One region of the Amycolatopsis sp. NPDC104863 genome, then DNA from elsewhere that is predicted to be linked to it. Evidence: riboswitches for the same ligand, from Rfam matches in the RefSeq annotation. Region 1 holds a riboswitch; each other region holds the start of a gene.
The links. Region 1 has a riboswitch for S-adenosylmethionine ahead of thrC (threonine synthase). Riboswitches for the same ligand answer to the same signal wherever they lie in the genome.
Positions count from the first base shown of each region.

Region 1 (10,202 bases):
AAGGCTGCCGAGCTGCAGCGCGACGCCGCCCAGAAGCTGGACAAGGCCGTCTCGAAGGGCGTCATCCACGCCAACCAGGCCGCCAACAAGAAGTCGGCGCTCGCGAAGCGCGTCAACGCGCTCTGAGCAAGCTGTTTCTGGAGAAGCCCCGGCCTCGGCCGGGGCTTTCTTCATGTCAGCGGTCGCCCTTGGCGGCCGCCACCTCCAGCACGGCTCGTTCCAGCGCGTAACCCGGGTCGGCCGCCACGCCCTTGACCTCGGCGTTCAGCCGCGCGACCACCCGCATCGCCGTGGCCAGCCCGTCCTGGTTCCAGCCCCGGGACTGGCCCTGCGCCTTGCGGATCTTCCACGGCGGCATGCCCAGCTCACCGGCCAGCTGGTTGGGGTTGCCCCGGCCCGCGCCGGAGACGCGGGCGATCGTGCGGACGGCGTCAGCCAGCGCGTCGGCGACCAGGACGTGCGGGACCCCGAGCTGCATCGCCCAGCGCAACGACTCCAGCGCCGCCGCGCGGTCACCGCTGACCGCCCGCTCCGCGACCGCGAACCCGGTGACGTCGGCGCGGCCGCGGTGGTAGCGCCGGACCGCTTCGGCGTCGACCGCGCCGCCGGTGTCTGCGACCAGCTGCGTCGCGGCGGAGGAGAGTTCCCGCAGGTCGGAGCCCACGGCGTCGATGAGCGCGGCGACACCGGCCGGGTCGATCTTGCCGCCCACCCGGCGCACCTCGTGCCGCACGAACTGCTCCCGCTCAGCGGGCTTCGTCATCTTCGGGCATTCCGTGACTTCGGCGCCGGCCTTCTTCAGCACGGCCGGGAGCGTCTTGCCGGCCTTGCTGCGGCCACCGCCGGTGTGCACGACGACCAGCACGACCCCCTCCGCCGGGTCCTTCAGGTAGGACGCCACGGCGTCGGCCAGCTCCTGCGAGATGTCCTGCGCCGACTCCAGGACGATCACGCGCCCTTCGCTGAACAGCGAGGGACTGACGAGTTCGGCCAGCTCAGGGGCTGTGAGATCGGACACCCGGACGCGGGTCAGCTCGGCGGTCGCGTCGATCGCGCGGGCCGCGGCCAGCGTCTCGCGGACGGCGCGCTCGATCAGCAGTTCTTCCTCACCCAGGACCAGGTGCAGCGGGGGCGGGGCGGTGGCTTGCGCGGTCACCGGAGGATCCTCTCACTTCTCCGAACGTGCGCCCGCTCCGGTGATGTGGAGCCGCCACCATGGCACGGTCCGAACGCCATGTCGTACGGTGTGCTCGAGGCGGCGCGTTTGTGGCGCGCCCCGACAACCGAATACCGCTCATCCAGAGGGGCAGAGGGAACGGCCCGACGAAGCCCCGGCAACCGGCGTACAGCCCGTCATCCCGCGATCGCGGGGTAGCTGACGACCACGGTGCCAATTCCGGCCCGCTTCGGCGGGGCAGATGAGGAAAGGAACCTCGCGATGACCGCAACCCTCGGCACGACCTCCACCACCAAGACCCCGGATCTCGGACCGGCCGTCGAACTGGTGTCGAAGGAAGAGGGCCACCGGCAGCCGCTCGCCCCCGAGTTCGTCTCCGCCGAAGACTTCTCGCCGCTCGAGGTCGCCTACGACTTCGGCCGCGTCCGCCGCGAAGACATCGAGGCCGGCCCCAAGAACATCTGGCGCTACAAGAAGCTCCTCCCGGTTCCGTCGAACATCGAAGAAATCCCGAACACCGAGCCCGGCGCGACCCGCCTGGTGCGCGCCGACCGCCTCGCCAAGGAGCTCGGCCTCAAGCGCGTGTGGGTCAAGGACGACACCGGCAACCCGACGCACTCCTTCAAGGACCGCGTGGTTGCCGTCGCGCTGGCCGCGGCCCGCGAGTTCGGGTTCGAGGTGCTCGCGTGTCCCTCGACCGGCAACCTGGCCAACGCGACGGCCGCCGCGGCCGCCCGTGCCGGCTGGCGGTCGGTCGTGCTGATCCCGAAGTCCCTCGAGCGCGCCAAGATCCTCACCACCGCGGTGTACGACGGCGACCTCATCGCCATCGACGGCAACTACGACGACGTCAACCGCCTCGCCACCGAGCTCGCCGGTGAGCACCCGAAGTGGGCGTTCGTGAACGTGAACGTCCGGCCGTACTACTCGGAAGGCTCGAAGACGCTGGCCTTCGAGGTCGCCGAGCAGCTCGGCTGGCGCATCCCGCCGCAGATCGTCGTGCCGATCGCCTCCGGTTCGCAGCTCACCAAGGTGGACAAGGGTTTCCGCGAGCTGGGTCAGCTCGGTCTCGTGGACGCCAGCCCGTACAAGGTGTTCGGCGCCCAGGCCACGGGCTGCTCGCCGGTGTCGGCCGCGTTCCGCGGCGGCCACGACGTCGTCCAGCCGGTGAAGCCGGACACGATCGCCCGTTCGCTGGCGATCGGCAACCCGGCCGACGGCCCGTACGTGCTCGACATCGTCAACCGCACCGGCGGCGCGATCGAGGACGTCTCCGACGAAGAGGTCGTCGAAGGCATCCGCCTGCTGGCCCGCACCGAGGGCATCTTCACCGAGACGGCCGGTGGCGTCACCGTCGCCACGGCGAAGAAGCTGGTCGAGACGGGCAAGCTGGACCCGGACGCCGAGACCGTGCTCCTCATCACCGGCGACGGCCTCAAGACCCTCGACGCGATCGAGAACCACGTGGGCCCCAAGGCGGTCCTCCCGCCGTCGGCCGCCGCGGTGAACAAGGCGCTCGGGTACTGATCTTCGCCCGGCGGTGTGCCGGGGCGGGCCGCGTGGCTCGCCCCGGCTCATCGGCGCGGTGGGCCGCGGGGCTCGCCCCGGCGTGAGACCGCCGGGCCCGCCGGTTCGCCTACCACGGCGGTGTCTCCGTCCTGGTCCGTCCGGGTCACCCGTGCGCCCAACGCCACCAGAGTGTCCATTGTGGACTTGCTGGGATGCCCGTAGGTGTTGCCCGCGCCCACGCTGACCAACGCCACCCGCGGCGCCACCGCGGCGAGGAACGACGGCAGCGAGTACCGCGAGCCGTGGTGTGGGACCTTCAGCACCTCCGCTTTCAAGTCTGCGACGTCGGCCAGGAGATCCGCCTGCGCGGCCAGTTCGACGTCGCCGGTCAGGAGCATCCGACCGGCTGCTGTCTGCGCCCGGAGGACCACCGAGCTGTTGTTGATCGTGGTGCCGTCCTGCCCGGCTGCACGGGCCGGGACGTAGCGCGGGCCGAGCACGTCGAGTGAGAGCCCGGGCCAGTCCAGCCGCTCCCCCGGGTTCAGCTCGACCAGGGGCACGGACTGGCGGGCCGCCTCCGCGGCGACCTGCCGCCACGCCCACTCCGGCGCGCGCCCCGGCCCGACGGCGATGCCACCGACCGCGCGGCCGTCGAAGACCGACGCGAGCCCGCCGATGTGGTCGGCATGCAGGTGGCTCAGCACCACCAACGGGATCCGGTCGACGGCGAGCCGGTGCAGGCACTCGTCGACCGGTCCCGGCTCGGGTCCGGTGTCGATGACGATCGCCCGCCCGGGCTCGGCGGTCGCCAGGACGACCGCGTCACCCTGCCCGACGTCGCATTCGACCATCGCCCAGTCGCGCGGTGGCCACGCCGGCGCGATCACCCGGACCGGCACGAGCACCAGCAGCGCGCCGACGACCAGCACGGCCATGAGCAGCCGGATCCGCCGGTGGCGGGCGGCCAGCACCAGCACGAGGAGCACACCGGCGGCGAGCAGGCCGCCGGCCCAGCCGCCGGGCCACGCGACTGTCGCGCCCGGGGCTCGTGCGCCGTGCCGCGCCACCGTGATCAGCCAGCGTGCCTCCGGATCGGCCAGGTGCACCAAGACCTTCCCCGCGCCCGGCCACCAGGGACCGGTGACCGTCGCCAGCACGCCAAGCACGGTCGCCGGAGCCACTACCGGTGCCGCGAGGACGTTGGTCAGCACCGAAACCAGGCTCACCGAGCCCGCCATGCCCGCGATCACTGGCGCAGTCACGAGGAACGCCGCCAGCGGGATCGCCAGCCCTTCGGCGAACCCCGGCGGAACGCCGAGGCGGACGAGCGCGGCCGCCCAGCGAGGCGCGAGCAGCACGAGCCCGGCGGTGGCGAACACCGACAGCGCGAACCCGAAGTCCGTGGCCATCGCCGGATCCGCCACCACCAGCACGCAGACCGCGAACGCCAACGCGGGCAGCGCCGAACCACGCCGTCCCAGCGCCAGAGCCAGCAACGCGACCGCCGCCATGACGCCGGCCCGCAGCACGCTCGGCTCCGGGCCGACCAGGACGAGGAACCCGGCCAGGCAGGCGCCCGCCGCCACCGCCGACAACCGGGGCCCGAGCCGGACCAGGCGCAGGAGGAGCAGGACCGCGCCGCAGGCCACGGCGAGGTTCCCGCCGCTGACCGCGGTCAGGTGGGCGAGGCCGGCGGTGACGAACTCCTGCTCGACCCGCGGCGACAGGCCGCTCGTGTCACCGAGGACCAGGCCCGGCAGCAATCCGGCGGGCTCGTCCGGCAGGCTCTGGCACAGGTCGTGGAGACCCGCGCGCAGGTCGGCCGCCGCCCGCTGCCACCACGGCGCGGGGCCGGGTTCCGTGGGCGGGCCGCGCACGGACAACACGGCGACGGTCAGGTCCGAACCACGCGGCGGCATCAGCAGACCCGAGACGGCCACTTCCTGGCCTGGCAGCAAGGTCGCCCATTGCGCGACCGGCGCGAGGAGGAGAACCTGCCCGGAGGAGTCGACCGGGCGGCCGTCGATTGATGCGGTGCGCACGTCGGCGGTGAGCACTACTGATCGGGCGCCGGCTTGGGTGTCGGCGTATCCCGCGCTCCGCACCGGCTTCGGACGTTCGGCGACGATGACTCGGAGGGTGGCCGGTAGGCCGTTTGCTGCTGCCGCGCGGAGTTCGTCGTGCTGGGCGTCGCGGATCTGCCAGGCAACCGGGCCGGCTGTGACGAGGCCCAGTACGAGTACGGCCGGGGCTGTGCCGAGTGCCCGGGGACGGCCGCGGGCGCGGTAGAGCACCAGGCCGGCGATGAGCGCCGAGGCGAGCCCGGCGGCGAGTGCCGTCCACCAGCCGAGGAAGAGGCCGGACAGTGCCGCGAGCCAGCACAGGAGGGCTGCCGGGACCAGCCGCATGTCTTGGCGGGTGTCGGTTACGGGGACGGTGGTCATCCGACCGGCTCCTGACTCCGCGGGCTGGCGGCTGTTGTCGACTGTGAGCAGACGAGCAGGCTGGCTGGTGCGCCGAGTCGGGCCAGCGCCCGGGCCACCGGCAAGCCTTGCCAGGCGACAGTCACCTGCGTCCGTGCGCGGACGAGGAGCCCGACCAACACGCCAAGCCACGCCGGGACCCGCTGCGGGCCCTGCCAGGCGGCGGTCACCGGGGTAGCCGCCGACCGTGAATCGACGAGGAACCCGAAAAGCGCGCCAGGAATGCACATCTCCGCCGCCTGAACCAACCGCAAGTCGTGTGGAGCGGCAGTCACCGCGACGGCGGCCGCCGACCACCAGCCACCAAGTGACCCGGCCATGGCCGCCGAGAGCAGCCGCGAGCCCTGCAAGGCGGCAATCACGTGCGTCCGCGCGCGGACGAGGAGCCCGACCAGCGCGCCAAGCCACGCCAGGACCCGCCGCGAACCCTGCCTGGCGGTAGTCGCAGGGACAGGAACTGCCGACCGCGAGCCGGCGCGGAGCCCGGAAAGCGCGCCAGGCAAGCACATATTCGCCGCCTGAACCAACCGCAAGTCGTGCGGAGCGGCAGTCACCGCAACAGCGGCCGCCGACCACCAGCCGCCAAGTGACCCGGCCATGGCCGCCGAGAGCAGCTGCGAGCCCTGCAAGGCGGCAGTCGCCGGGGTAAGAGCCGTCGATCGCGAGCCGACGAGGAACCCGAAGAGCGCGCTGGGCCGGTACGCCAGCGCGGCCTGAAGCAACCGCAAGTCCCGCCCGCTCGCAGGAGAGGGCGGTGTTGGCCGGGTTGCTTGGCAGCCGGTGGCCGACGGTCGCCGTTGCAATGACTGCTGCTCGGCGCCGTTCGGGATCGACGTCGGGCACCGCGACGGGGAGCCGTTGGGCCCGCCGGCGGGTGTGCGGTTCGAGCGGCTGCAGGAGACCATCCGGCCGGCTGGGGCAAGCCGGCGCACCAACGCCGCCCAAACGGACTGCAGGTCGTGTGGAGTGGCAGTCACCCGGGCGGCGACCGATGACCACCAGCCTCCAAGCGATCGTGCCGATGCCGCGGGGACAAGCCGGGCAGGGACGGAGGTCATCCGACCGTCACCTGCTCCCGCAACTTGGCGAACTTGCTTTCGCCGATGCCATCGACGTCACGCAACTGTTCCACCTTCGTGAAGCCGCCGTGGTCGGTGCGCCACTGGACTATGCGCTTGGCCATCACCTCGCCGACGCCCGGCAGGGTGTCAAGCTGGTCTGCCGTCGCCGCGTTGAGGTCGACCTTCGCGCCAGCCGGGTCGTCGGGGGCCGCCAAGGGAAGTGCGGGGGCCGGGATTCCGACGGCCAACTGTTCGCCGTCGGTCACCCGGCGGGCGAGGTTCAGCGCGTGGAGGTCCGCTCCCGGGTCGACGCCGCCCGCTGCTCGGAGGACGTCCGCGACCCGGGAACCCTGGGGCACCGTGACCAGCCCCGGTGAGCGGACGCGGCCGATCACGCTGACCACCAGACCGGCCTGGGGTGCGGCCCGGGCCGGCGCCTCGGCCGCCGGTTTTGCCGACGGCAGTGCGGGCGCCGGCTCGGGTGCCGGGCGGCCGCCGAGGAGGGCCACCGAGCCGAGGATGATCAGCACGACCGCCGCGAGGACGCCGGCGAAGGCCCACCGGCGGCGGCCGGCGCCGGTGGGGCCGCCCGGCAGCCAGCGCCGGACCAGCCGGCCGCCCGGCCCGACCGTGCTCGCGTCGGGCGTGAGCTGGTCGGCCAGCCAGGCGAGCCGGTCGTTGAGGGGTGGGCCCGGATCCCGGGCGGGCTGCTCGAACACACGATCGACGTTAGGGCCCGCGGGGAGGCGTCCGACAGGGGTGCCGCCGCGTTCTGTGGACAACCGGGGTGTTGTGGATGGATCAGCTCCGCCCGGCCCGGGACCGGCCGTTTCCGTCGTACCCGGATGGCATGCTGGAGGGTTTCACCCCGCTGCCGACACGGTGGCCCGCCGGATGACGCGGCCCCCGGCCACCGACGTCACCGCCAGCGCCACCACCGCCCCGAAGACCGCGCTGAGCAGGAACGGCCCGGCATCAAGAGCCAGGCCGCCCGTCTTGACGACGGCGAACGGCACGACGCAGACCACCGCGCCGGCGGAGGCGGCCACGATCGCCGTCACCGCCGCGGCCGTCGTTTCGCGCAGCAGCATGCCTTTCGCCTGCCGGCCGGTCGAACCGAGCAGCGCCAGGACGGCGAACTCGTCGTGACGGCGGCCGATCGCCGCGACCAGGTTGTTCGTCAGCGCGATGGCCATGAACAGCCCGATGAGGACCACCACGAGGTAGTTGATCGACGCCAGGACGCGCGCCGTGCTGTCCGCCGCGACGTGCCGGTTCTCGATCCCCTGCATGGCCAGCGTGCCCGCCGAAACGCCGACGAGCAGCGTCAGGAACGTGACCACCGGCCGCATCCGGTCCGGCGCCGCGGCCAGGTTGACCGCGGCCAGGTAGGCGCCCGCGCCCCGGGACCGCGGCCGGAAAAGGCGCAGGACGGCGTTGGCGACCGCGATCAGCTCCGGCGCGAGCACCGCGAGCCCGATCGCCGTCAGCACCGTGGCGGGGCCGGTCATCGCCGTCGTCGCGATGCTGTCGGCCGGCAGCCCCAGGACCGCCGACGCCGACCCGATCCCGGCGACGAGCAGGACGATCGCCGTCACCCGCCGGCCGTTGCCGGCCCGGCGCGAAGGCAACGGCTCGGCCACCGCGACCGGGCTGCGCCGCGCGGGCTTCCGGCTGCCGATCCAAGCGGCCAGGACACCCGCGCCGAGCACCACGGCGACACCCGCGACCGGCAGGGCGATCCCGGGCGCGTAGACCGTCGCCGGGTCGGTCAGCCCGGTCGCACGGACGCCCCGCAGGAGCAGCCACCCGAGGAGGTACCCGGCCCCGAGCCCCGGGACGGCGGCCGCGGTCGAGATCGCGAGCGTTTCGACCGAAACCAGGACCCGCACCTGCCGCGGGGTGGCCCCGATCAGCCGGAGGCCGCCGACTTCGGCAGCACGGGCCGCCAGCGTGACGCCGATGGTGGAGACCATCGCGAACACGACGATCGCCACCACCCAGCCGCCCATGATCAGCGGGAACTCGACGAGGAACGCCCGGTCCGCCGCGGCGGTGCCGGTGGACAGGCCGGTGCCGAGCAACGCCGTCATCGCGACGACCAGGGCCATGCCGACGACGGCGACGAGCCCGGTGGCGAGCGCCGCGCCGCGGTGGTGGCGCGCCAGCCGGAGAGCCAGGGAACCCATGTCAGCGCACCCCTGCCGCGTTCGCCGCCCGCTCGGCCGACTCGACCAGCGTCGCCATCCGGTGGGCGACAGCCGCCGCGTTCGGCCGGTCCAGCCGGTCGACGACCAGGCCGTCGGCGAGGAACAGCACGGTGTCCGAAAAGGACGCGGCGACCGGGTCGTGGGTGACCATGATGATCGTCTGGCCGCCGTCGGCGAGCCGCCGCAGCAGCCCGAGCACCTCCCGTGCGCTGCGGATGTCCAGCGCCCCGGTCGGTTCGTCCGCGAACACGACCTCGGGGTCGGTCACGAGCGCGCGGGCGACGGCGACACGCTGCTGCTGGCCGCCGGAAAGCTGCCCGGGCCGGTGCTGTGCGCGGTTCCCGAGGCCGACGTGGGCCAGCAGGTCCGCGGTGCGCCGCGGTTCGGGCCGGCGACCGTCCAGCCGCAGCGGCAGCTCGACGTTCTCGGCCGCGGTCAGCGCCGGCAGCAGGTTGAACGACTGGAACACGAACCCGACGCGGCGGCGCCGGATCTCGGCGAGCCGCGTCTCACCCAGCCGGGCCAGGTCGTGCCCGTCCAGTTCGGCGGTGCCGCCGGTCGGGGTGCGCAGACCGGCCGCGCAGTGCAGCAGCGTGGTCTTGCCGGAGCCGGACGGCCCCATGATCGCGACGAACGAGCCGCGCGCGACGTCCAGGTCGATCCCGCGCAGCGCGTCGACCGGCCCTCCTTCGCCGTCGAATCGGCAGCGCAGCTGCCGCGTGCGGACCGCGGGTGCTGTGGTCATGACGTCCCCTTAGCCTGTGATGGTCGTTCGTTTAAAACGAACGTTTACATGCTACGGTAGCACGCGTGGGACACCGGGAAAATCTGCTGACCGCGGCACGCGAGTGCCTCCTGAAGACCGGCTACGCGCGCACGACGGTGCGCGACCTGGTCGCTGCGTCGGGCGCCAACCAGGCGTCGATCAACTACCACTTCGGGTCGAAGGACCAGCTGCTCACGCGGGCTCTGATCGAGCTGAACACCGAGTGGGGCGAGCTGCTCTTCTCCGCGCTGGGCGCCCCCGACGAGCCGGTCGGGCCCGAGGCGCGCTGGCGCCGGATCATCGCGTCGATCGAGGCGAACCGGGAGCTGTGGTTCGTCAACTTCGAGAGCGTCAGCTACCTGCAGCACGACGAGCAGATCCGGGAGATCAACGCCCAGGGCCAGCAGCTGGCGCGCACGACACTGGCCCACGCGTTCGGCGGCCTGCCCGCCGACGCCGACCCCGACGACCTCCGGGTCGTCGGCTCCCACTACTACTCACTGCTGGTCGGGGTGGCCGCGCAGTGGCTGACCGACCCCGGGAACGCCCCCAGCGCGGCCGAAGTCACGCGGGCCGACCGGCGTTAACGAGACGGGACCGTCCGCTGGACGACCACGCCCAGCACCCCGGGCCCGGTGTGCGCCCCGATCACCGCGCCCAGCTCGGAGACCACGCAGCCCGCCGAGCGCGGCACCGCCTCCTCCAGCCGGTTCGCCAGCGCGACCGCCCGCTCCGGTGACGCGAGGTGGTGGACGGCCAGCTCGACGTCGTCGTCCTGGGCGGCGGCCGCGGCCAGCTCGACCAACCGCGCGAGCGCCCGGTTCATGGTCCGGACCTTCTCCAGCGGCAGGATCCGGCCGTCGGACATGTGCAGCACCGGCTTCACCGCCAGCGCCGTGCCGAGCAGCGCCGCCGCCGGCCCGATCCGGCCGCCGCGGCGCAGGTGGTCCAGGGTTTCCACGACGAACAACGTCGACGAGCAGCCGGCCGCCGTGA
Region 1 covers NZ_JBVJOW010000006.1:188,623-198,824, reverse strand. Annotated here, with positions in the region: gene rpsT (30S ribosomal protein S20) at 1-126, shown strand, start outside; gene holA (DNA polymerase III subunit delta) at 176-1,156, opposite strand; SAM riboswitch class I at 1,292-1,425, shown strand; gene thrC (threonine synthase) at 1,439-2,704, shown strand; gene ACZ63J_RS31570 (DNA internalization-related competence protein ComEC/Rec2) at 2,752-5,130, opposite strand; gene ACZ63J_RS31565 (ComEA family DNA-binding protein) at 6,224-6,949, opposite strand; gene ACZ63J_RS31560 (FtsX-like permease family protein) at 7,094-8,419, opposite strand; gene ACZ63J_RS31555 (ABC transporter ATP-binding protein) at 8,421-9,185, opposite strand; gene ACZ63J_RS31550 (TetR/AcrR family transcriptional regulator) at 9,251-9,793, shown strand; gene ACZ63J_RS31545 (DegV family protein) at 9,790-10,202, opposite strand, start outside.

Region 2 (10,202 bases), on a different contig from region 1:
CCGCTCGCCACCGGAGAGGTTGGCGGTGGGCGTGTCGAGCCCGATCGCGGTAATGCCCAGGCCGTCCACAATGGACCGGACCCGGGCGTCGGCGGCCCATTCGTGCTCGGCGCCGTAACGTTCGAGCACCACCTCGCCGACGGTGCTGCCGTCCGGGAGCTCGGTCCGCTGCGTGACGACGGCCATCCGCAGGCCGCCGACGTGGCTCACCCGCCCGGAATCCGGCTCGGCGAGTCCGGAAAGGACTTCCAGGAGCGTGGTCTTGCCACCACCGTTGAGGCCGACAACACCGATGCGCTGCCCGGCCGCGACGCCCAATGAGACGCCGTCCAGCAGCGGCTTCACCCCGTAGGACTTGCTCACCGCCTCCAGGTTGACCAGGTTGGCCATCCGCTCAGCCGTTCCTTTCCACGATGACGAACCGCGTCGCCACAACCTGGGTCGTGTCGTCCACGGTGAATTCCGGATCTCCCAGCGCGGCACGCAGTTCGGCGCTCTGCCAGTAGTCCGTGTGGTCGGCGCGCCAGTCGGCGACGCTCGTGAAACCCTCGCCCTCGTCGAGCGCGTGCTGCAAGTCCACTTCGGACAGCGGAAGGACGCGCACCTCGGTGGTTTCGAGCACCGCGACACCTTCGCCCGCCGAGTCGATCATCAGCTCACGTTCGCCGACGACAGGCAGCTCTTCGCCGTACTTCTCGTACTCGGCGACCAGGCCGGTGGTCGACGTCTTCTCCCCGCGCAGGATCGCCGCGACCAGCTTGTCCCGCAGCGGCCCCGGAAACGCGAACTCCGCCTTCTTCATGCGTGCACCCGCGGCGGCGTGGGCCGCGGCGCGTCGTCGCCGCCGACCACCCGGGCTCCCGGGACCGGGCCGTGCGCCACCCGGACCGTGCGGCACACTCCCGCGCCCGACAGCTCGGCCGCCACCTCCACCGCCGAATGTGCGTCTTCGCAGAGGAACGCGCACGTCGGGCCCGAGCCGGAGACCGTGCCCGCCAACGCGCCCGCGTTGACGCCCGCCCGGAGCGTGCGGCGCAGGCCGGGGCGCAGCGAAACCGCCGCCGCCTGGAGGTCGTTGCCCAGCAGCAAGGCGAGCTGGCGCGGGTCGCCCGAGGCCAGCGCCTCGACGACCGGCGTGTGCGAACCGATGCGCGGCGGGTTGCCGTCCGCGCGCAGGCGGTCCAGCTCGCCGAACACCTTCGGCGTCGAAAGCCCCTCGGAGTCGAAAGCCAGCACCCAGTGGAAGGTGTGCCGCGACAGCACCGGCACCAGGTGCTCACCGCGCCCGGTGCCCAGCGCGGTGCCGCCGTAGAGCGCGAACGGGACGTCGCTGCCCAGGCCCGCCGCGATCTCGGCCAGCTCGTCACGCGTCACTTCGAGGTTCCAGAGCGAGGCCAGCCCGACCAGCGTCGCCGCCGCGTCGGCGCTGCCGCCCGCCATGCCGCCCGCGACCGGGATGCCCTTGCGCAGCACCACGCGGACCTTCGGCTCCTCGGTGCGGCCGGCGTGCGCCGCCAGCGCCTCGACCGCCCGCCAGGCCAGGTTGGTGCCGTCGGTGGGCACCGTGCCCTCACCCTCGCCGTAGATCTCCAGGCCGGGGTCGTCGGCGACCGCGACGGTCACCTCGTCGGTCAGCGAAAGCGCCTGGAACACGGTGACCAGCTCGTGGTAACCGTCGTCGCGCAGGTCGTCGACCGAAAGGTGCAGGTTGACCTTGGCCGGGACCCGGACGGTGACTGGGGGCGGAACTACGGCGAGCACGCGACCAGCCTACGTCCCCGCACCGGTCGCGCTCCGGCCAGGAGAAAGGACGTCCAGCGCGACGGCGAGCGCGACGTCCGGCGGGGTGCTCGGCTCGGCCTCGACGCTGTTGAGCTGGACGGCGACCAGGGCGAGCCGGGCCCGCAGGCCGGCCTCGGGGTCACCGGACCCGCCGCTCAGCCGCCTGTGCAGCTCGAGCATGCGCTCGGCCAGCCCGGCGCCCGCCGCGATGGCCTTCAACGCCGTCGTGTTGCGCTGCACCAGGCCCATCACCGGGCCGAAGCGGTCTTCGACCAGGGCGGCGTACGCGGTGAGCAGCTCGGCCGGCCGGGTTTCGCGCGCCAGGAGCTCGTCGAGCGCGGTGCCCCAGTCCTCGAGGAGGCTCGAGACGATGTCCTCCTTCGTGCGGAAGTGGTAGTACAGCGCGGCTTTCGTGACTTCGAGCCGCTCGGCGATCTCCCGCAGCGAGCTGCCTTCGTACCCCTGCTCGGCGAACAGCTCGAGCGCGACGCGCTGGATGCGCTCGCGGGTGTCGGTGCGCCGCCCGGCCATGCCTCACCCCTCAACTTACTTGACGGCCGACTAGCAATGACTTAGCTTGGCATTGCTTGTCGGCCGACAAGCAATGCATCCACAGCTTACCTCGGGGGTCCGTCATGACCACAGCCGCACCACCACGCACGGCGAGCCGCTGGCTCGCCCTCGGCGCGCTGGGCCTGGCCCAGCTCATGGTCGTGCTCGACACGACCGTCGTGAACATCGCCCTGCCGTCGGCCCAGCACGCGCTGGGCATGTCCGACACCGGCCGCCAGTGGACGATTTCCGCGTACACGCTGGCCTTCGGCGGCCTGCTGCTGCTCGGCGGCCGGCTCGCCGACCGGATCGGCCGCCGCACCACGCTGATGGTCGGGGTCGCCGGGTTCGCCGTCGCGTCCGCGATCGGCGGCGCCGCGCCGTCGCCGGCGTGGCTTATCGGCGCGCGGGCCGCGCAGGGCGTGTTCGCGGCGCTGCTCGCGCCGTCGACGATGTCCCTGCTGACGCTGACCTTCACCGAACCGCGTGAACGCGCGAAGGCGTTCGGGATCTTCAGCGCCATCATGATGTCCGGCTCCGCGCTCGGGCTCACCGTCGGCGGCGCGCTGACGGAGTTCCTCGACTGGCGCTGGAGCCTCTACGTCAACGTGCCGATCGCCGTGCTGGCCGGGCTGGGCGCCTGGTTCGCCGTGCCCGCGGCCGCCGCGCACCGGGAGACCAAGCTGGACTGGACCAGTGCGCTGCTCAGCTGCGGCGGGATCGTGCTGCTCGTGCACGCACTGTCCGAAGTGGCCACTGAGGGCTGGAACTCCTTGGTGGTACTGGGTTCCCTGGCGGCGTCCATTGTGCTGCTCGGACTGTTCGTGCGCCGGCAGGCCCGGCACCCGCACCCGCTGCTGCCGCTCACGGTGGTGCGCGACCGCGCCCGCGCCGTCGTGTACCTGACGATCGGGGCGGCGTCGTTCGGCGCGTTCGGGATGTTCCTGTTCCTGACCTACCAGCTGCAGGTCGTGATGGGGTACGGCGCGCTGGCCGCGGCGCTGGCGTTCCTGCCGACGCTCGGCGCGAACATGCTGACGTCCACGCAGGTGTCGAGCCGGCTGCTGGCCCGCGTCGGCCCGCGGCCGCTGCTGGCGGGCGGGCTGTTCGTGCTCGGCTGCGGGCTCCTGCTCGCCACACGGCTGACGCCGGACGCGTCGTACGTCGCGGTGATCCTGCCGATGCAGCTGCTGCTGGGGGTCGGCGCCGGGCTGAGCATGCCGGTGGTGCTGAACGTCGCGACCCGCGGGGTCGGCGCGCGTGACGCGGGCGCGGCGTCGGCGTTCGTGACGACGTCACAGCAGGTGGGGGCCTCGCTCGGGACGGCGGCGCTGAACACGATCGCCACCGCGGCGGCGGCCGGGCTGACCACGCCGGCGGCGATCGTCCACGGTTACACGACGGCCGCGGCCTGGGCGGCGGGCCTCATCGGCGCCGCGGCACTCACCGCGTTGCTGGTCCTGCCTCGCGGCACCCGCTGACCAGAGCCGCCCCCCTGCGGCGCAGGGGGGCCGCTGCAGGTCAGGCGGCCGCGACACCCTGGGGGCCGCGAGCCGTGTGCGTGACGTGGCCACCGCGCTCGGTGACCCACGCGAGGGCCGCGTCGGCGCGCTCGCCGCGGACGCCGAGGCGGAAGCGGCCGACCGGGGTGTCGCCGATCCGGGTCAGGCCGCCGCCGATGGTGGCGAACTCGACGTCGAACCGGCCCGCCGCCTCGGGCAGCAACGCGCCGACCGACGCGAAGCCGACCAGCACGACGTCGACCGAGCGGTCGTAACGCGCGCCCTGCGAGCGGGGGGTCTCGATGGCCGGCAGCAGCGCCTGCGCGGTGCGGCTGGCGGGGTTGGAGATCAGGTCGAGCACCGTGCCGCGCTCGACGACCGTGCCGTCCTCCAGCACCGCGACGTCGTCGCAGACCCGGCGGACCACCCCGGCGTCCGGCGTGGTGACCACCACGGTGACCCCCAGCTCGGACCGGGCCCGGTCGAGCACGGTGAGCACCGCGCCGGCCTCCTCCGGGTCGACACCGGCGGTCGGGTCGTCCGCGAGCAGCACGGCGGGGGCCGCCGCGAGCGCCTTCGCGACCGCGACCCGGCGTAGCTGACCGACGGACAGTTCCGAGGGGCGCTGCGCGGCGCGCGGCGTCAGGCCGACGAGGTCGAGCAGGGAGCCGACCCGGCTGCGGCGCTGCGGGCCGTCGACCCCGAGCTGCTCCAGCGGGGAGGCGATGTTGCCGGCGATGGTGCGCTCGGCGATCAGCTCCGGCTTCGAGCCGACGATCCCCAGCTGGCGGCGGATCTCCCGCAGCCGGCGGCCGTCGAGGGTGCCGGTGTTGAGGCCGTCGAGCCGGACGACACCACGGTCGGGACGCTCCTGCAGCGCGATGCAGCGGGCGAGGACGGACTTGCCCGAACCGGCGGGACCGACCACGCCGAACAGCGAGCCGGCCTGGACGTCGACGCTCACGTCGCGCAGGGCGACGACCGAGTTTCCGTTGGTGGCGAAGGATTTGGACAGGTTTTCGACGGTGATCACGAAGGCTCCAGAAAACGGGGCGCGCTCACTCGGAGGCGCCCGGCCGCATGCGAAATCCGTCCTCTATGGACGGTGCGAGAAGAAGAGGTGGACCGGCTCGGGAAAGCTCAGTTGGAGCGTCGACATGCGGTCACGGAGCGGCGGCCTTCGTCGACTACGCGACGCCTGGTCAGCAGCAGGGGGCGAGCTACCCTCTTCATCGGAAACGGCCTCCATCGGTCCTGGCGGTAGCACCTGCCCTGTGGAGGGTGGTTGCTGCGACTTCGGCGAGCCAGGTCTCTCAGTCGCTCGGGATGGACATACTGAGTAAACCGATCCCGCAGAGCGAACGCAAGCCCGTTGGCCCAGATCACACGACTGGCGGCGTCCGGATGGCGAGACGCGCACGCCGGGAGACGTCGGCGAGCACCCTGCCGGTTGACATCCACAGTGGACGTCGCCCGGGGCTAGCGGGCGGCGGCGAGCCGGGCGAAGTCGTGGACGTCGAGCTGCTCGCCGCGCGTCTTCGGGTCGATCCCGGCGGCCGCCAGCAGCTCGCCGGCGCGCTCGGCCGAGCCCGCCCAGCCCGCCAGCGCGGCCCGGAGCGTCTTCCTGCGCTGTGAGAAAGCGGCGTCGACGAGCCCGAAGAGCCGCTCCCGGTCGTCGGACGCCGGCGCGTCGCCGCGCTCGAAGGCGACGAGCGCGGAGTCGACGTTCGGTACCGGCCAGAACACCGAGCGTGGCACCGCGGCGACCTTGCGCGCCGGGCCGTACCAGGCGAGCTTGACGCTCGGCACGCCGTAGATCCGGCTGCCCGGGCCGGCCGCCATCCGGTCGGCGACCTCGGTCTGGACCATCACGAGGCCGGAGGTGAGCGACGGCACTTCGGCGAGCAGGTGCAACACGACCGGCACAGCGACGTTGTAGGGGAGGTTGGCGACGAGGGCGGTCGGCGCCGGCAGCTCGGCGTCGGTGACGCGCATGGCGTCGGCCTCGAGGACGGTGAGCCGCTCGGCGGCGTCCGGCCCCCGCTCGGCGACGGTCTTCGGCAGCCGTTCGGCGAGCTTGGGATCGATCTCGACGGCGACGACCCGCGCGCCGGTGGCGAGCAGCCCCAGCGTCAGCGACCCGAGGCCGGGCCCGACCTCGAGCACGACGTCGTCCGGACCGACCGAGGCGAGCTCGACGATCCGGCGGACGGTGTTGGGATCGTGCACGAAGTTCTGCCCGAGCTTCTTCGTCGGCCGCACGTCGAGTTCGGCCGCCAGCCCGCGGATCTCGGCAGGTCCCAGCAGTTCAACCACCGGCCGAGCTTACCGATGGGCCATCTCGCGCCCCCGGACGGTCGGTTCGCGGTGATCGAGGACGGAACTCACGTGATCAGGAGCGGAACTCGCGTGATTGAGCGCGGAACTCGCGTGATTGGAGGGGCATCTCGCGTGATTGAGCAGGCATCACGCGTGACTGGGCGGGCATCGGGTGTGATGCCCCGCCAATCACAGGTGATGCCCCTCCGGACACGCGTGATGCCCCTCGGCGCACGCGAAAAGGCCCCCGTCCGGGGAGGACGGGGGCCGGTTCGGGAGTTCGTCAGGCCTTCTTGCCGCAGACCGGCCAGGCGCCGTAACCGCCGCGGGCGTCGCGGACCTTCTCGGCCACCGAGATCTGCTGCTCGCGCGTCGCCTGGCTCGGCAGCGCCGCGTACTGGGAGCCGCCGTAGGCGTTCCAGGTCTGCTTGTCGAACTGGAGGCCGCCGTAGTAGCCGTTGCCGGTGTTGGTGGCCCAGTTGCCGCCCGACTCGCACTGCGCGATGCGGTCCCACGAGGACGCGTCGCCGATGACCGGGTTCGCCGGCTTCTTCGTGCCGACGTGGATGATCTTCGGCTTGGCCTCCGTGATGACCTGCTCGGAGACGCTCTCGCGCGAGACCTCTTTGCCGTTCTTCTGCGTGACCTTGTAGGTCACCATCTTCTCGCCGGGCGTGCCGGGGTCCTCGACCTCGGTCTTGCCCTTCTCGAGGTTCGGGTCGTCGACCTTCTGCTCGGGCGGGTCGATGGTCTCCTTCTGGACGACCGTCGAGACGCCGGTGCGGCTGATGTGCACCTCGGCGCCGTCGGTCAGCTTGACGTCCAGACCACCTTCGGCGGCGTCCTCCGGGCCCAGGGTGAGCTTGTACTCGCCCAGGAACTCCTTCGTGGTGACCGCGGTCGTCTTGACCGGCTTCGGCGCGTTCGCGCCGTCGTACAGCGTGATGTTCTTGAGGGTCTTGATCTCGACGGTGGCGCCCTGGAGGGGCAGCTCGCCGTCCTTCGCCATCGACATCCACGTGCCGGGCTTGTCCATGCCGGTCATGCCGAGCTGGCTGAGCGCCTCACCGAGGTGGGTCGCGCGGACCCAGGAGGTGTGCTCCGCGCCGTCGACGATCATCTTCAGCTGGCGGCCGCGCTCGAGCTTGATGACCCCGCCGTCGCCGACCTCGGCCTGCGGGGACGGGGAGAGCGAGTCGTGCGCGCCGACGGACAGGCCCGCGTCCTCGAGCACCTCGCCGACGGTGTCGCCGAACGAGTGCACGGTCTGCTGCTGGCCGTCGACGTCGACGGTGACGCTCTTGTTCATCGCCAGCGCGGCGGCGCCACCACCGGCGATGCTGATCATGACGCTGAGGACGGCGCCCTTGAGGAACCGGCGCTTCCAGACCTTGGTGGTCTCGCGCAGCCCCTCGTCCAGCATGGCCCGCTTGGCCTGCGGGGACGCGGTGCGGTCCGCCTCGATCTCGTCCGGGATGACGATCGGCGGCAGGTAGGTCGTCTCGGCGTTGATGAGCCGGATCAGCTCGTCGACGTCGACGTCGATCTCGGCCATCATCGCGTCGGCGTCGGGGCCGAGCGCGGCGAGGATGTCCTGCTGCGTGATGTTCGGGTCGTCGGAGAAGTCGAGCTGGCCGTACGCGGTGTCCTCGAAATAGCTCCGTTCGAGGACGGCGGAGCGTGCTCCAGCCTGTCTGCTACCTGTCACCGGGGATCGTTCCCTTTCACGAGACGGCGGTCGGGGGCGCCGTCTCTACGACTGGGCGTGACGATCGGAAGCTGCTGAGCGCAGGCCCGACCGGCACGATCACGGGACAGTAACGGGTCTCGGCGGGTTGCGCAAACACCCCCCGGAGTGTCGTGATCTGGGTCACTAGATCGAGTGGGCGATCAAGGAACACCGATGTCGCAGTGCGTTTATCCCGTTGTGACACTGGGGAGTCGGTAGACCCGCTCGGCAGTGGTCCGGACCGATTCGGCGACTTCGTGGACAGCTTCGCCCCTGAGCGCCGCGAGGTGACGGACGGTGTAAGCCGCGCCGAACGGCTCGTTCGGCCGCCCTCGGAACGGGTGGGGGGTCAGAAACGGCGCGTCGGTTTCGACCAGGTACTGGTCCGCCGGGCAGAGCCGGGCCGCCTCGTGGAGCCCCTTCGCGTTCTTGAACGTCACCGTGCCCGCGAAGGAAAGGACGTACCCCGCGTCGACGCACTTGCGGGCCATTTCCGCGTCCCCGGAAAAACAATGGAAGATTACGGCATTCGGCGCATTCTCTTCGGCCAGGATGCGCAGCACGTCGTCGTGGGCCTCGCGGTCGTGGATCATCAGCGGCTTGTCCAGCCGCTTCGCGAGGTCGATGTGCCAGCGGAACGCCTCCTGCTGGGCGTCGTGCGGCGAGTAGTCCCAGTAGTAGTCGAGGCCGGTCTCGCCGACGGCGACCACGCGGTCCTGGCCGGCCAGGCGCTCCACTTCGGACTTCTCGGCCTCGCCGAAGGCCTTGGTCCGCGTCGGGTGGATCGCGACCGCGGCCCACACGCGCGGGTCCCAGGTCGCGGCCTCGGTGGCCCAGCGGGCGGAGGCGAGGTCGTCGGCGACCGTGACGACGCGGGCGACACCGGCGCGCTCGGCGCGGTCGACCATGGCCGTGACTTCGGCCGCGGTGACCGCGCCGCACGCGTCGAGATGGGTGTGCGCGTCCACCACCGACACCGGGAGCCTGTCCGGGACAGGCGGCAGCTCGCGCTTCTCGTCACCCATGCACTACCTCTTACTCCTTGACGATCGGTGCCCACTCCGGGCCGGTCTCACCCAGCGCCGGGTCGAGCTTCGTGAACAGCGGCGACGGCTTGGCCAGCGGCTTGCCGACCTCGATCGGCTTCGACTCCCACTTCGCCTGCTCGGCCGCGTAGTCGCCGGTGAGGATCGGGTTGACCCGGCCGTCGATGTCGAGGTCGTCGACCTCCTTGAGCTCCGGCTGGGCGGCCCAGACGCCGGTGCCGCCGAGGGCCTCGTGGACCTTCTGGGCCGAGTGCGGCAGGAACGGCGTCAGCAGCGTGTTCGCGTCGGAGACCACCTGCAGCGCGGTGTGCAGCACCGTGTCGCGCCGCGCCGGGTCGTCCTTGAGCTTCCACGGCTCCTGGTCGGAGATGTACTTGTTCGCCGCGGTGACGACCTTCATCGCCTCGCCCGCCGCCAGCTTGAACCGGGACCGGGCCAGGTGCGCGCCCGCGGTGTCGAAGGCCTTGCGGGACAGGGCCTTCAGCTCCTCGTCGGCCGCCGTCGGGGCCTCCGGGCGCGGGATGGCGCCGACGTTCTTGTGCGCCATCGAGATGGACCGGTTGACCAGGTTGCCCCACTCGTTGGCCAGCTCGAAGTTGGTCCGGCGGACGAACTCGTCCCAGGTGAAGTCGGTGTCCTGGGTCTCCGGGCCGGCGACCGAGATGAAGTACCGCAGCGTGTCCGGGCCGAAGTCGCGCAGGAAGTCCTCGACGTAGATGACGCGCCCGCGCGAGGTCGAGAACTTCGAGCCGCTCATGGTGAGGAACTCGCTGGAGACGATCTCGTCCGGCAGGTGCAGCTTGCCGTACTTGCCGGGCTCGCCGCCCTTGTCACCCTCGCCGTTGTGGCCGAACAGCAGCGCCGGCCAGATCTGGGCGTGGAAGGTGATGTTGTCCTTGCCCATGAAGTAGTACGACCGGGCGTCGGCGTTGTTCCACCACTCCTGCCACGCGTCCGGGTTACCGGAGCGCCGCGCCCACTCGACGCTGGCCGAGAAGTACCCGATCACCGCGTCGAACCAGACGTAGAACCGCTTCAGCGGCTGGTCGCGCCAGCCGTCGAGCGGGATCTTCACGCCCCAGTCGAGGTCGCGGGTGATCGGCCGGGGCCGCATGTCGTCGATCAGGTTCTTGGTGAAGTTGAGGACGTTGGGGCGCCAGTCGGTCTTGGTGCCCAGCCAGTCGCCGAGGGTCTTGATGAACGCCGGCAGGTCGAGGAAGTAGTGCTCGGTCTCGACGAACTTCGGCGTCTCGCCGTTGATCCGCGACTTCG
Region 2 covers NZ_JBVJOW010000004.1:1,019,288-1,029,489, reverse strand. Annotated here, with positions in the region: gene ACZ63J_RS26545 (ABC-F family ATP-binding cassette domain-containing protein) at 1-390, opposite strand, end outside; gene ACZ63J_RS26540 (ASCH domain-containing protein) at 395-802, opposite strand; gene ACZ63J_RS26535 (4-(cytidine 5'-diphospho)-2-C-methyl-D-erythritol kinase) at 799-1,761, opposite strand; gene ACZ63J_RS26530 (TetR/AcrR family transcriptional regulator) at 1,771-2,313, opposite strand; gene ACZ63J_RS26525 (MFS transporter) at 2,418-3,815, shown strand; gene ACZ63J_RS26520 (methionine ABC transporter ATP-binding protein) at 3,856-4,869, opposite strand; SAM riboswitch class I at 5,063-5,169, opposite strand; gene rsmA (16S rRNA (adenine(1518)-N(6)/adenine(1519)-N(6))-dimethyltransferase RsmA) at 5,316-6,152, opposite strand; gene ACZ63J_RS26510 (transglycosylase family protein) at 6,439-7,863, opposite strand; gene ACZ63J_RS26505 (TatD family hydrolase) at 8,073-8,909, opposite strand; gene metG (methionine--tRNA ligase) at 8,920-10,202, opposite strand, start outside.
Region 2: linked by a shared signal. The riboswitch ahead of ACZ63J_RS26520 (methionine ABC transporter ATP-binding protein) and the one ahead of thrC (threonine synthase) in region 1 are both predicted to bind S-adenosylmethionine.

Region 3 (10,202 bases), on a different contig from region 1:
GGCGGTCGAGCTGACCACCGACGTCGCCGCGCACGGCGGGTTCGAGGTCGCGGTGAACGCCCGCGCCGCCGGGCCGCGGCTCGGCAAGGACGTCCAGACCGTGATCAAGGCCGTCAAGGCGGGCGACTGGACGTTCGTCGGCGGCAAGGTCGTCGCGGCCGGGATCGAGCTGCTCGACAGCGAGTACGAGCGCCGGCTGGTCGCCAAGGGCGGCGGCGCGGCGGCCGAGCTGCCCGGCGGGTCCGGGCTGGTCCTCGTCGACACCGAGGTCACGCCGGAGCTGGCGGCCGAAGGCCTGGTCCGCGACCTGGTCCGGGTCGTGCAGCAGGCGCGTCGCGACGCCGGTCTCGACGTCGCCGACCGGATCGCGTTGACGGTCGACGCGCCCGCCGAAGTCGTCGAAGCGGCGCGGGCGCAGGAGAAGTTCCTGGCGTCGGAGACGCTGGCGACGTCGGTGTCCTACGGCCCGGTGGCCGAGGGCTTCGCCGGCACGGTCGGCGACGGGACGAAGGTGACGGTTTCGGTGGCGAAAGCCTGACGGGCCGCCGTGGGTGGCCGGTAAGATCGGCCGGTCACCCACGGCGGTGGTGTTCCTTGGGGGAGGGGTTACCGGAATGAGTCCTGCCAGAAGACGCGGCATCCTGATCGGCGGCGCGCTGCTCGTCGTGGTGGTGGTCGTGGCGGCGTTCTTCGTGCTGAACGGCGGGGGTTCGACCCCCGAGGCGGAAGCCGGGGCGACGAGCGTCGAAAGCCCGGGCGCGCTCGACCCGCGGTCGGCGATCACCGAGTACCTGCAGGACCTTTCCGAGAACAACTCCGACGCGGCGAGCCGGCTGACCGACGACAACACAGCGGCCGCGGTGGCCCTGCGCGACGCGCGGAACACGCTGAGCCCGTCGTCGGTCACCGCCAAGCTGACCGTGCTGCAGCCGACCCCGGCCGGGGCGAAGCAGACGGGCGGCACGTTCAGCCTCACCTGGGCGCTGAAGCCGGGCCAGGTCTGGACCTACGACGTCCCGTTCCAGCTCGCGCTGGCCGGCGGCAAGTGGCTCGTGCACTGGGCGCCGTCCCTGCTGCACCCGAAGCTGGAGACCGGGCAGCGGCTGGTGATCAGCACGGCCGTGCAGGACAGCACCGCGGTCGCCGACCGCGAGGGCAAACCCCTGCTGGTCAGCGGGGCCGGCGGCCTGCACCCGGTCGACGGCGACCCGGCACCGCTGCTGCGTTCGGCGCTCACCGGCCAGGTCACGGCCGCCGCGGGCAGCGGGTTCGCCGTCCAGCGGGTCGACGCCGCGGGCAAGAGCCTGGAGACGCTGTTCGGCAAGGCGTCCGCCGACGGCGCGCCGGCGCTCGTGTCGAGCCTGAGCCTGACCGCGCAGAACGCCGCCCAGAAGGCGGTGAACGGGTACCGGGGATCCGCGATGATGGTCGCGCTCGACACCGGGTCGGGCGACATCCTGGCCGTCGCGCAGAACGCCGCCGCGGGAGACGCGCCGAAGGCCCTGAACGGCCTGTACGAGCCGGGTTCGTCGTTCAAGATCGCGACGGCGGTGGCCGCGGTCCAGCAGAGCGGGCTCAACGCGGGTTCGCCGGTCGACTGTCCCGGCGTCGCGACGATCGGCACGCGCACGGTCAAGAACGAGGGGTTCGAGCTGGGCGCGACGAACCTGCAGACGGCGTTCGCGCGCTCGTGCAACACGACGTTCGGGCAGCTCGCGCTGGCCCTCCCCGCCGACGGGCTGCAGAAGGCGGCCAACGAGCTGGGCCTGAACGCCGACTACGAGATCCCGGGGATCAACACCGAGCTCGGCAAGGTCGAGCCGGCGGCGAGCAAGGACGAGCAGGTCGAGGACGGGTTCGGCCAGGGCCGCATCCAGGCGAGCTGCCTCGGCGGCGCGGTGATGGCGGCGACGGTGGCCTCCGGCAAGGCGATCACCCCACGCCTGTGGCACGACGTCGAGACGCAGGTGGTCAAGGGCTACTCGCCACCGCCGTCCTCGGTGCTCGGCGAGGTCCGGAAGATGATGCGCGCGGTGGTGACCAGCGGAACGGGTCGCGCCGCCGCGGGAGCCGGCACGGTGTTCGGCAAGACGGGCACGGCCCAGTTCGGCGACGGCGCGTCGGCCACCGGCTGGTTCGTGGGCTACCGCGGCACCGTCGCGTTCGCGGTGGTCCTGGAGAACTCGAACGACTCGGGCCCGGCCGTCCAGCTGGCCGCCACGTTCCTCAAGTCCCTCTGACCGACGTACCCAGCCGGACGACACGCGTACCTGCACGGACGACTCGCGTACCTGCACGGACGACACGGCCCGCGGTCCCGGCCCGCGTCGTGTCGTCCGGCTGAGTACGCGTGTCGTCCGGCGGGGTACGCATGTCGTCCGGTGAGGTGCGTCGGTTCGGCCGCGGGCGAAGGGTCCGGGTCGTACCGTGGTCTTATGGAGACGATCGCGCTGGCCGAAGTGGCCGCCGTGCTCGCGGATCCGAGCCGGGCCACCATGTGCCTCGTGCTGCTGGACGGGCGGGCCTGGACCGTCGGTGAGCTGGCGAAGGCGGCCGGCATCGCGCTGTCGACGGCGAGTGAGCACGTCACGCGGCTGACCGACGCCGGGTTCGTCGCCCGGGTCAAGCAGGGCCGCGCGTCCTACGTCCGGATCGCCGACCCGCGGGTCGCCGAGCTGATCGAGCACCTGGCCCAGCACGCCGAGCACCGGCCGGTCACGAGCCTGAAGTCGTCACTGCGGGTGAAGCGGCTCGGCTTCGCGCGCACCTGTTACGACCACCTCGCCGGTGTTCTCGGCGTCGCCCTCCGCGACGGCATGCTGGCCACCGGCCTGATCGACGCCGGCGACGGGCTCGCGCTGACCGGCCGTGGCCGCGAGGTGCTCGACGACCTCGGGGTGCCGGTCGCGGCCGGGCGGCGGCCGCTGCTGCGCGACTGTCTGGATTGGACGGAGCGGCGCGACCACCTCGCCGGCGCGCTGCCCGCGGCGCTGCTCGAGCGGGCCGTCGACGCCGGCTGGGTCGGCCACGACGGACATCGCGCCGTGAAGGTGCTTCCCGCGGCGGAGAAGCCGTTCGCGGCGCTCGGTGTCGACCTCACCGCGCTCGGTGGGCCTTAACACACCGCGTCCGCGACGCGCCCCAGCGGTACACGAACGAGTTAACCCCACCGCCTCACTATTCTGAGGGCCCACGGCACTCGGAGGGAGGCGGCATGGACCAGCTTCCCGTGCTGCTCGGCATCGGCGGTGTCGTGCTGCTCGCCTCCGTGCTCGCCGTGCGCGTGTCGATCCGGCTCGGCCTGCCCTCGCTGCTGCTCTACCTCGCGATGGGCGTGCTGCTGGGCGAAGCCGGCTTCGGCATCCGGTTCGACAACCCCGAGCTGACCCAGTCGCTGGGGCTCGCCGCGCTCGTCATGATCCTCGCCGAAGGCGGGCTGACGACCCGGTGGTCGGCGGTGAAACCCGCGCTGGGCATCGGAATCGCACTGTCCATTGTGGCCGTCGTGGTCAGCATCGCGGTCACCGGCGCAGCCCTGCACTTCCTGCTGGGCCTGGACTGGCGGTTCGCCCTGCTGTGGGGCGCGGTCCTCGCCTCGACGGACGCGGCGGCGGTCTTCTCGGTGCTGCGCACGGCCGGTGTCGGCAAACGGCTCGTCGGCGCGCTGGAGCTGGAGTCCGGCATCAACGACGCGCCGGCCTACATCGCCGTCGTCGTGCTGGCCGAAGGCACCACTGTGGATTGGACGCTGCCGCTGCTGGTGGTCTACGAGCTGGGCGCGGGCCTGGCCATCGGGCTCGCCTTCGGCTGGCTCGGCGGGATCGCGCTGCGGCGGGCCGCGCTGCCGGCGACCGGTCTCTACCCGCTCGCCACCGTCGCGGTGTGCGTCGTGGCGTACTCGTCCGGGCAGCTGGCGCACGCGTCCGGGCTGCTCGCCACCTACGTCGCCGCGCTGGTGCTCGGCAACTCGCGGCTGCCGCACCGCTCGGACACGCTGTCGTTCGCCGAAGGGCTCGGCTGGCTGGCGCAGATCGGGCTGTTCGTGCTGCTCGGGCTGTTCGCCTCACCGAGCCGGCTGCTCGAGACGCTGGTGCCGGGCCTGGTCGCGGGCGCCGTCGTGCTGCTGCTGGCCCGGCCGGTGTCCGTCGTGCTGTCGATGCTGCCGTTCAAGCTGCCGTGGCGGGAACAGGTGTTCCTGTCGTGGGCCGGGCTGCGCGGCGCGGTGCCGATCGTGCTCGCGATGATCCCGCTCTCGCAGGGGCTGCCGGGCGCGCAACGACTGGTCGACGCGGTGTTCGTGCTGGTCATCGTGCTGACGCTGCTCCAGGGGGCGACGCTCGGGCCGCTCGCGCGCTGGCTCGGGCTGTCCAAGAAGTCCGAGCCGCACGAGATCGAGGTCGACTCCGCGCCGCTGGACGAGCTGGGCGCCGAGCTGCTGCAGGTCCGCATCCAGCCCGGGTCGAAGCTGCACGGCGTGTACCTGTCCGAGCTGCGCCTGCCGGTCGGGGCGACGGTCAGCCTGGTCGTGCGCGAAGGCGCCGGCTTCACCCCGCAGAAGACGAGCCGGCTGCAGGAGCACGACCAGCTGCTGGTCGTCACGACGAGCGTCGTCCGCGACACCGTCGAACGCCGGCTCCGCGCGGTGGACCGGGCCGGGCGCCTGGCCCGCTGGAAGGGCGAGTCGGGCCGTTAGCCCGTTCGTGGTCGTGGCCGGTCCGTGATCGATCGGACGACTGGGCTGGCGCTGGCCTGCGTCTTGTCCGGTCCTTGTCCGGTTCTCGTGCTGACCTGGTGATCTTTTTCCGTGAGGGTGATCGTCGGGCATAAAAACGCCGTGTGATCTTCCCAGTGATCCAACCTTTGGCCTACTGTGCGCTCGATCCGGTTAGTTCGAATGGGTGAGTGAACAGCCAAAGGAGTACGCACGGTGACGAAGCTGCATGTTCGTGGGGCGGTTCTGGCCGCCGTGATGACCGCCGCCTGCGGGCTGCTCGCCGCGCCGGCCGCGAGCGCCGAAGTGGCGCCGTTCCCGGCCCTGGCCCTGCCGTTCAAGGCGGGCCAGCAGGTGTACTCGGCCGGCATCCACTCCGACGACGGCAGCACCGGGGTCAAGAACGCCGTCGACTTCAGCCCGGCCGACCGCACCGTGCGGGCCCCGCTGGCCGGCACCGTGCACCTCCAGCACTGCGCGGGCGGCGACTGGGTGACCATCGACCACGCCGGCGGCTGGCGGACCGGGTACTACCACATGGAGGCCATCAAGGTCACCGACGGTGAGCAGGTCGAGGCCGGGGCCGAGCTCGGCTCGACCGGCAACGCGCTCCCGTGCGGCGGCAGCAGCACCGGCGCGCACGTCCACTTCACGCTCTGGACGCTGCCGGACGCCCCGGCGGCGAACTGGGACGGCAAGTCCTTCGCCGAGGTTTCGACGGCGGTCGCCGCGGCCCACGGCGAGCCGGTCGACGGGAAGACCCTGGGCGGCTGGCGCTTCACCGCCGGATCCGAGCAGTACCAGGGCACCGCGACGCACCTCGCGGACAACGCCGTCACGCAGCTGCCGGGCCACTTCCGCGCGAAGCTCTGACCCTTCTCGCATCCTGCGCAGTCCTGTGAGCGGCGTCTCAGAATGCGAACCGGGGGTTGGCCGCCGCGTCCGGTTTCGGTTACCTTCGAGCCAGGTCATGAGTGCCAGCGTCAAGCCCCGGCTTGCTGGCCGGCAACCCTCCTACCGCGGTGGGGTGCCCCGGGTGAAGACCGGGCCGGTCGCGTCGTGCGACGGGCAAGCGCGGGCCCCTCGCCGGGGTCCCCCGGACTGCCGAGGAGGCACCGATGACTCTCGCCATCGACCGCACCAGCACCGTCGCTCCCGTCGAGCTCGTCGAAACCGTTGTCCCGCAGGAAATCCCGGCCGTCGCCGGCGCGTCGCTGCGGGTCCCGCTCGTCACCGGCGGCGAGATCGGCTACGCCAACCTCGACCACGCGGCGAGCGCGCCGTGCCTGGAGGCCGTCCGCGGCGCCGTCGACGAGTTCCTGCCCTGGTACGCCAGCGTCCACCGCGGCGCGGGCTTCGCGTCGCAGGTGTCGACGAAGCTCTACGAGCGCACCCGTGACACCCTGCGCCGGTTTGTCGGCGCGCGCCGGACCGACACCGTCGTGTTCACGCGCAACACCACGGACTCCTTCAACCTGCTCGCCCGCAGCCTCCCGCCGCGCACCTCGGTGGTCGTGTTCGACACCGAGCACCACGCGGCGCTGCTTCCGTGGCGGGGCCCGCACGTCCGGCGGATCCCGACCCCGCGCACCCGCCTCGCCGCGGTGTCCGCTGTGGACGAAGCGCTCGCCGGCTGCCCCGAAGGACCGCGCCTGGTGGTCGTCACCGGAGCGTCCAATGTGACCGGTGAGCTGCTCCCGGTCGCCGAAATCGCCGCGGTGGCACGGAAACACGGCGCCCGCATCGCGCTCGACGCCGCCCAGCTCGCCCCGCACCGCCGCGTCTCGATCAAGGAGCTGGACGTCGACTACGTCGCCCTCTCCGGCCACAAGCTGTACGCGCCATTCGGCGCCGGCGCGCTGATCGGCCGCGCCGACTGGCTGCGCGCCGCCCAGCCGTACCTCGCCGGCGGCGGCGCGACCAAGCTCGTCACCGACGACGCCGTGGTCTGGAACGACGGGCCCGAGCGCCACGAAGCGGGCTCGCCCAACACTGTCGGCGTGTACGCGCTCGATGTCGCCTGCGAAACCCTGAGCCGCAACTGGGCCGCGGTCGAAGCGCACGAGCAGGCCCTGCTCACCCGGCTGCGCAAGGGTTTGGAGAGCATCCCCGGCTGCGCCGAGCTGCGGTTGTTCGACGCGCCGGTCGACCGCGTCGGCACGGTCAGCTTCGTCGTCGACGGCTTCGACCCCGGCTGGCTCGCGGCCGTGCTGTCGGCCGAGTACGGCATCGGCGTGCGCGACGGTGCGTTCTGCGCCCACATCGCGGCGAAGCGGCTCATCGGTGTCGCCGGCGGTGACGGCCGGCAGGCGGTGCGCGTCAGCCTCGGCCTCGGCAGCACCGAGGAGCACGTCGACCGCGTGGTGCTGGCGCTGCGCCAGATCGTCGCCCGCGGCGCGCGCTGGGAGTACACGAAGGTGGACGGCCGCTGGGCGCCGGTGGGCGACCCGCGGGAGCTGCCGCCGTTCTGCTGAGCGCTAGCCTGGGCCGATGGGGAGGCACGGGGTTTCGTTGGCACTGCTCGGTTTTGCCGAGCTGGTCCTGGTCACGGTCGAGCTGTTCCGCCGCTCGGCCGTGACCGCCGAGCTGGCGTCGCACTTCGCGCCGGCCGCGCCGTCGTACCAGAGTGTTTTCGGGCTCACCGTCGACGACCACGGTGGCCCGCAGCAGTTCCTCAGTATTTCCGACACGGTGATCGCCTACCGCGGTGGGATCGGGGTGGCCTGGCAGTGGGCGCTCATCGCCGCGTTCCTCGCGGTGGTCGCCGGGTACGCCCGGCGGCTCGGCGCGAAAGCCGCAGTGCTGGCCGCCGCCGGCGTCGTGCTCGCGGTGCCGCTGCTGGATCTGCTCGCCTACAGCTGGTTCGGCCTCGACGCCACGGCCCGGGGCCCGATCCTCGCGACGCTCGGCCTCGCCGTCGTCGCGGGGTGGGAACGCAGTCCGTTTATCCTCGCCACCGCCGTGCTTTCCGGGGCGGTCGCCGTCCTCGTCGCGGACCTGCCCGGTGTGCTGATCTCGGCCGGCGTCCTGCTGGCGGGCGCTATCCTGCCCCGATGGGGAGATCGCGCGACTACTGGTTCCCGTTGGCCGCACTGGGGTTCGCGCAGCTCGTGATGGCGGTGGTCGCCCTGGTCCCGGAAACGCCGGAGGCCGGCCAGTTCGTGCACTCGCGCGCCTACGAGCTGCCCCAGGACCTGTCCGGGGTCGGGCTCGGCACCGGCGGGGTCGGGGGCACGGGGTGGTACTCCACCGACGTCTACGCGACGAACGTCGTGCCGCCCGCGGGGCTCGGCTGGCTCGCCGGCCTCGCGTGCGTGGTGCTCGCCGTCGCCGGCTGGTACTGGCTGCACCTGCGCCGCGCCGGCACCCCGCCGCGGCCCGTCCGGTTCGTGCTCGGCACCCTGGCCGCGCTCGCCACCGTCCCGCTGCTCGACCTGCTCGGCGCCGTGGAGCTGCGGCTGCCCGGCGACGTCCGGGGCGCGCTCGTCGCGGCCCTGGGACTGCTGGTGCTGGCCGCCTACGAGCGCAGCTGGTTCGTGCTCGCGGTGAGCGTGGTGTTCGCGCTGGTCAGCGTGCTGTTGCCGACCCCGGTGACGGGGGCGCTGACCGCGGCGAGCGCGCTGTTCGCCGCGGCGTTCGCGGTCCTCCTCCGGCGTCCCCGCGACACTGCCGCCGACGCACCCTGACCAGGCGTGGACAATGGACCGGTGAGCACCGAGCCCAGCCACTCCGAACCCGAGACCGAAGCCGCCGCCGAAGCGGCGCCCGACCCCGTGGCCGACGCGCCGGAGAACCCCGAGGTCCCGGCGAAGCCGCTGCTGCCGAAGCGCCGTGTCGGCTGGGTGTTCGCGGTCGCGGTCGTGCTCTGGGCGATCGACCTGGTGACGAAGAACCTGGTCGTCGCGAACCTGGAGGGCAAGGAGCCGGTCCGGATCCTCGGCGGGCTGATCTACCTGCAGGTGATCCGCAACCCGGGCGCCGCGTTCTCGATGGCGACCGGGATGACGTGGGTGCTGGCGCTGGTCGCGCTCGCCGTCGTCATCGCGATCATCTGGCTGTCGCGGCGGCTGCGCTCGATCGGCTGGGCGATCGGTCTCGGGCTGGTGCTGGCCGGGGCGCTGGGCAACCTCACCGACCGGATCTTCCGCCCGCCGGGCGGCCTGCAGGGCCACGTCGTCGACTTCATCTCGGCGTTCGCCCCCAACGGCAAGGGCTTCGCGATCTTCAACATCGCCGACTCGGCGATCTGCGTCGGCGGCGCGCTCATCGTGCTGCTGTCGCTGCTGGGCAAGGACTACGACGGCACGTCGACCAAGGACAAGAAGAAGGCCGAAGCACAGGAGGACCAGGCGTGAGCTCGCGGATGCTCCCGGTGCCCGACGGGCTCGACGGGATGCGCGTGGACGCCGGTCTCGCGAAGATGCTCGGCCTCTCCCGCACGGTGGTGGCCGAACTGGCCGAATCGGGCGACGTCCTGCTGGACGGGCGCCCCGCGGGCAAGTCCGACCGGCTGGCCGCGGGCGGGCTCCTGGAAGTCACGCTGCCCGAGCCGGCGAACCCGGTCGAGATCGTCGCCGAGCCCGTCGAGGGCATGAAGATCCTGCACGACGACGACGACATCGTCGTGATCTCGAAGCCGGTCGGCGTCGCCGTGCACCCGAGCCCGGGCTGGACCGGCCCGACCGTCGTCGGCGGCCTCGCCGCGGCCGGCCTGCGCATCGCGACGTCGGGCGCGGCCGAGCGCCAGGGCGTGGTGCACCGGCTCGACGCGGGCACGACCGGCGTGATGGTCGTGGCCAAGAGCGAGCACGCGTACACCGTGCTGAAGCGCGCGTTCAAGGAGCGCACGGTCGACAAGGGCTACCACGCGATCGTGCAGGGCCACCCGGACCCGACCCGCGGCACGATCGACGCCCCGATCGACCGTCACCCGCGCCACGACTACAAGTTCGCAGTGGTCCAGGGCGGCCGCCCGAGCGTGACGCACTACGAGGTCGTCGAGGCGTTCCGCGCGGCGTCGCTCGCGCACATCAAGCTCGAAACCGGGCGGACGCACCAGATCCGCGTCCACTTCTCGGCCCTGAAGCACCCGTGCGTCGGTGACCTCACCTACGGCGCGGACCCGGTCCTGGCCCGCCACCTCGGCCTGAGCCGCCAGTGGCTGCACGCGAAGACGCTGGCGTTCGCGCACCCGGCGGACGGCCGCTGGGTCGAGTTCGAGTCGGAGTACCCGGAAGACCTGGCGAACGCGCTGAAGATCCTGCAGGACGAGAGTTACTAGTCGTCGATCGACCAGGTCAGCGTGCGCTCGTCCGGCTCCGGCCGCGGGCTCCAGCGGACCGAGACCACGCGGGTGGTGTCCGGGAGCACGTACACCGTGTGGCCACCCAGGGTTTCGCCCGGCTTGACGCCGATCTTGTGCGGCGGCCGCGACGTCAGCGACACCGGCGCCTTGCCGATCGCCGTGCCGTCGGCGGCGAGCAGCTCGAGG
Region 3 covers NZ_JBVJOW010000009.1:304,937-315,138, forward strand. Annotated here, with positions in the region: gene ileS (isoleucine--tRNA ligase) at 1-538, shown strand, start outside; gene ACZ63J_RS40095 (penicillin-binding transpeptidase domain-containing protein) at 615-2,240, shown strand; gene ACZ63J_RS40100 (ArsR/SmtB family transcription factor) at 2,436-3,119, shown strand; gene ACZ63J_RS40105 (potassium/proton antiporter) at 3,215-4,693, shown strand; gene ACZ63J_RS40110 (M23 family metallopeptidase) at 4,928-5,584, shown strand; SAM riboswitch class IV at 5,678-5,792, shown strand; gene ACZ63J_RS40115 (aminotransferase class V-fold PLP-dependent enzyme) at 5,830-7,185, shown strand; gene ACZ63J_RS40120 (hypothetical protein) at 7,202-7,825, shown strand; gene ACZ63J_RS40125 (hypothetical protein) at 7,765-8,397, shown strand; gene lspA (signal peptidase II) at 8,485-9,066, shown strand; gene ACZ63J_RS40135 (RluA family pseudouridine synthase) at 9,063-9,992, shown strand; gene ACZ63J_RS40140 (AsnC family protein) at 9,989-10,202, opposite strand, start outside.
Region 3: linked by a shared signal. The riboswitch ahead of ACZ63J_RS40115 (aminotransferase class V-fold PLP-dependent enzyme) and the one ahead of thrC (threonine synthase) in region 1 are both predicted to bind S-adenosylmethionine.